One region of the Xenorhabdus cabanillasii genome, then DNA from elsewhere that is predicted to be linked to it. Evidence: predicted binding sites of a transcription regulator. Region 1 holds the regulator's gene; the other holds the start of a gene.
The links. Region 1 encodes Fur, which represses iron uptake genes when iron is present. Its sites were predicted from a motif close to ATAATAATGAGAACNACTATCAA; they were not measured.
Positions count from the first base shown of each region.

Region 2: a site for Fur is predicted at 863-885, ahead of BDD26_RS14075 (TonB-dependent hemoglobin/transferrin/lactoferrin family receptor). Genes of this name have one in related genera too.

Region 1 is NZ_QTUB01000001.1:4,250,824-4,253,032, reverse strand. It holds gene BDD26_RS18965 (beta-N-acetylhexosaminidase) at 1-823, shown strand, start outside; gene fur (ferric iron uptake transcriptional regulator) at 946-1,395, opposite strand; gene fldA (flavodoxin FldA) at 1,603-2,136, opposite strand.
Region 2 is NZ_QTUB01000001.1:3,004,534-3,006,742, reverse strand. It holds gene BDD26_RS14080 (3-deoxy-7-phosphoheptulonate synthase) at 1-732, shown strand, start outside; gene BDD26_RS14075 (TonB-dependent hemoglobin/transferrin/lactoferrin family receptor) at 1,134-2,209, shown strand, end outside.

The DNA of each region.
Region 1 (2,209 bases):
ATGGCAGGATGGTCTGAAACATGCGAAATCGGCGAAAGACTTTGCTACTCAGTACGTTACGGTAAACTTTTGGGATACTCTCTATTGGGGAGGTTATGATTCCGTTAATGACTGGGCAAACAAGGGCTATCGTGTTGTTGTTTCCAGCCCTGATTATGTTTACCTAGATATGCCGTACGAAGTCAATCCCAAAGAGCGGGGCTATTATTGGGCATCTCGTTTTAATGATGAAGCCAAAATCTTCAGTTTTGCACCAGATAATATGCCACAAAATGCCGAAACTTCGGTGGATATCAATGGCAACTATTTCAATACCACCAGTAATAAACGTTGGCCGGGGGCGTATGGGGTGTCAGGTCTATTATGGAGTGAAACAGTGCGGACTGATCAGCAAATGGAATATATGATTTATCCGCGTTTACTGCCGCTGGCGGAACGTGCGTGGCATCAGGCTGAATGGGAACAGAATTACCAGCAGGGCAGAGAGTATAAAGGCGGAGTCACACGGTATGTTGAAACCGATAAACTCAATAATGATTGGCGCCGTTTTGCCAATTTAATGGGGCAACGTGAGATGGCAAAACTGGATAAGGCGCATGTTGCATATCGATTACCAATACCAGGGGCAAGGATTGTGTCAGGGACATTGGAAGCGAACATTGCTTTGCCCGGGCTGGCAATTCAGTATTCGTTGAATGATGGTAAAACCTGGGAAATTTATGATGACAGACAAAGACCGCACGTCGAAGGTAAAGTGAAAGTCCGTTCTGTTAGTACTGATGGTAAACGTTTCAGCCGAATTGAAGATGTATATCAAAAATAATCGTTTGTAAAAAAGCAACCTGCCGATTAGCTTAGGCTAATCGGCAGCAGCTTCTTTCGACAAGAGCAGATATTGGAAGTGAGTAGTAAATCGTATGTATTACTTCTTATCGTGCCTTCTTATCATGCTTTCTCATCATGTAACGTACTATCTTTACGGCAATCACCTGTAGTACAGTGACCATACAAATAGAGACTATGATTTGACAACTTGATTCCATGACGTGCAGCAATATCCTTCTGACGTTCTTCAATGGACTCATCGCTGAACTCAATCACTTTGCCGCAGTCGAGACAAATCAGATGGTCGTGGTGATGTTGCTGAGTGAGTTCAAAAACCGATTTACCGCCTTCAAAATTGTGGCGAGTAACAATGCCGGCATCATCGAACTGGTTCAACACGCGATAGACAGTGGCGAGGCCAATCTCTTCACCGATATCAATCAGTTTTTTGTAGAGATCTTCCGCACTGACATGATGGCATTCTGGATCCTGTAGCACTTCCAGAATTTTCAGGCGAGGAAGTGTTACTTTAAGTCCAGCATTTTTCAATGCTTTATTGTTGTCGGTCATGCGGATTTAGTCCTGTAACTTGAGTTTAGTGAACTTGTGATACTTGGGGTATCGTGAGAGAATCATGATTTAGTTTCATGCTGTAGATTATAGGCACGGATATTGAAAATGAAAACCATGCCCGCTTCGCTATCATGACACATAATTCAAGAATTATCCCGCGCAAAAGGTAATTGTTTCCTTATACACACACGAGGGCATCTTTTATTATGCGCCGAGGATTTCTGACAGGCTCATTTCAGCCTTAATCTGCTGTACCCAAGCATCAACACGCTCTTCGGTCAATTCTGGTTGGCGATCTTCATCAATAGCAAGACCAATGAAGTGATTATCATCAGCCATACCTTTGGATACTTCAAAGTGATACCCTTCAGTTGGCCAGTGACCAACAATAATTGCACCACGAGGTTCGATAATATCGCGGATGGTGCCCATAGCATCACAGAAATATTCTGCATAATCTTCCTGATCACCACAACCAAACAGGGCAATTAACTTCCCTTCAAAATTGATCTCTTCCAGAGTCGGGAAGAAATCATCCCAGTCACATTGAGCTTCACCGTAGTACCAGGTTGGAATGCCTAGCAGCAGGATATCGAAGGCTTCAAGATCTTCCTTGCTGCTTTTGGCAATATCGTGAACTTCCGCAACATCAGCACCGCCCAGTTTTTCTTGGATCATTTTGGCAATGTTCTCTGTGTTGCCAGTGTCGCTGCCGAAGAATATACCTATTATTGCCATAAAGTAGATTAACCTCTTGTTCTATTAGTGTATTAAATCCATACACGTCACGCTGAAATCAGCAGGAAAAATA
Region 2 (2,209 bases), 1.2 Mb from region 1:
TTAATTTCAGACCCTATGTTGGATGGCTCCTGTCAGGTCAATAAAGGGATTTCACTCGCCCGTAAGTTATTAATTGATATTAATGAGTTGGGAATGCCCACTGCCACAGAATTTTTGGATATGGTCATCGGGCAATATATTGCAGATTTAATTAGCTGGGGAGCAATCGGTGCAAGAACAACAGAAAGCCAAATCCACCGGGAAATGGCCTCTGCACTGTCATGTCCGGTCGGATTTAAAAATGGTACTGACGGTAATATTCATATTGCTATTGATGCAATACGGGCATCACGTGCCGGACATATGTTCTTGTCACCCGATAAAAATGGACAGATGACCATCTATCAGACCAGCGGAAATCCTTATGGGCATATCATTATGCGTGGTGGAAAAAAACCGAATTACAGTGCTGAAGATATTACAGCAGTTTGTCAGAAATTACGCGAATTCAACCTGCCAGAACACTTGATCGTAGATTGCAGTCATGGAAACTGTCAGAAAGTTCACCGCCGACAACTGGATATAGCCAGAAATATCAGCCAACAGATCCAGTCTGGTTCAACGGCTATTGCGGGTGTCATGGCAGAAAGTTTTTTAGTCGAAGGTTCTCAAAAAATCATGCAGGGAGAACCTCTGACCTACGGACAATCTATTACTGACCCATGCCTTAGCTGGCAAGATACCGAACAATTCCTTAATATTCTGGCTGAAGCAGTTGAAAGTCGGTTCTGAATATCGTTTTTATTGGCTTCTGTTCACGTGGAAATAGGAGCCAGTTCCCTTTCGAAAAATCATACAAAACCAATCTATTGAGTCAGTTATACCTACATAAAAAAATAACTTGAAGTTAATCAACACAGAAACGATAATTATTCTCAATACTAGAATAATTATTGTTCATATTGGGTTATGAAAAAATTAACTGATTGCCTGTGCTACTACATCAATCCTTTGCAACAACAGATCCTTCTTGCGTTACATCGTGATTCGACACAACCCGATAACTTTACTCTGACTTAATAACAATTCAGAGAATTCACCGTGATGCATCTCAATGGTTTTAAAACGATATATGTATGTTTCAAAACCATTCGTGTGCTTTAAAACACAGCAAAATTATGGAGATAACCTATATGACCCGAATTCAACCACCAAACCTGAAATTGTCTGCACTAAGTATTGTCATTCTGACAGGGTTGTCTTCTGCTCACGCAGCAACCATCCAAGCTGAAAAAACAGTTCCAGCAGAGAATAACAAACATCATAAAGATACGCTGACGGTTTATGCCACAGGGAATCAGCGCGACAGTTTTGAAGCACCTATGATGGTAACAGTTGTTGAAGGTAACTCAGCCAACAGTAAAGTTGCAGGCAATGCAAATGACTTACTGCGCAAGATCCCCGGGATTAATACTGTGGATTACGGGCGTGCTAACGGGCAAGAAATCAGTCTGCGTGGTTACTCTCAAAAAGGCGTTTTAATGCTGGTTGATGGCGTTCGTCAGGGTACTGATACCAAGCACATTAATGGCATTTTCCTTGATCCCTCACTGATTAAACAAGTTGAAGTTGTCCGTGGCCCATCCGCCCTGCTCTATGGCAGTGGTGCATTAGGTGGGGTCATTGCCTATCAGACGGTTGATGCAGCAGATCTCTTACAGGCGGGACAAAATACGGGCTTTCGTGTTTTTAGTCGTGCCGGAACCGGGGATCACAGTTGGGGATTCGGCGGAGCCGCATTTGGTAAAACCGATAATCTTGATGGTTTATTCAGTTTCAGCACCCGTGGTGTTGGCAATATTCGTTACGGTGGCGGGGTAAAAGGCCAGAATGATGAAACTATCGGCAATATGCTGGCAAAAGGGACATGGACAATTGATGACAACCAGTCACTTGGCGGCGAGCTGCGTTATTACCGCAATAAAGCTGATGAGCCGAAAAATCCACAAGATATCACTGACCATAGCAGAAACTTGCGGGCAGATCGCACAACGACACAACGTGATGTACAACTGACTTATAAACTCAACCCTTCAGAGTATAGCTGGCTGAACCTAAGGAATGACGTTTATTATTCTGATGTAACCATCAATACCAAAACTAAAATAGATGGCTTTGAAGGCCGTAAACAGGAAACTTATGGGTTCAAACTGGAAAACCGTTCTCACTTGAATGCAAGTGCCTTTGCTGCACATCAATTTATTTATGG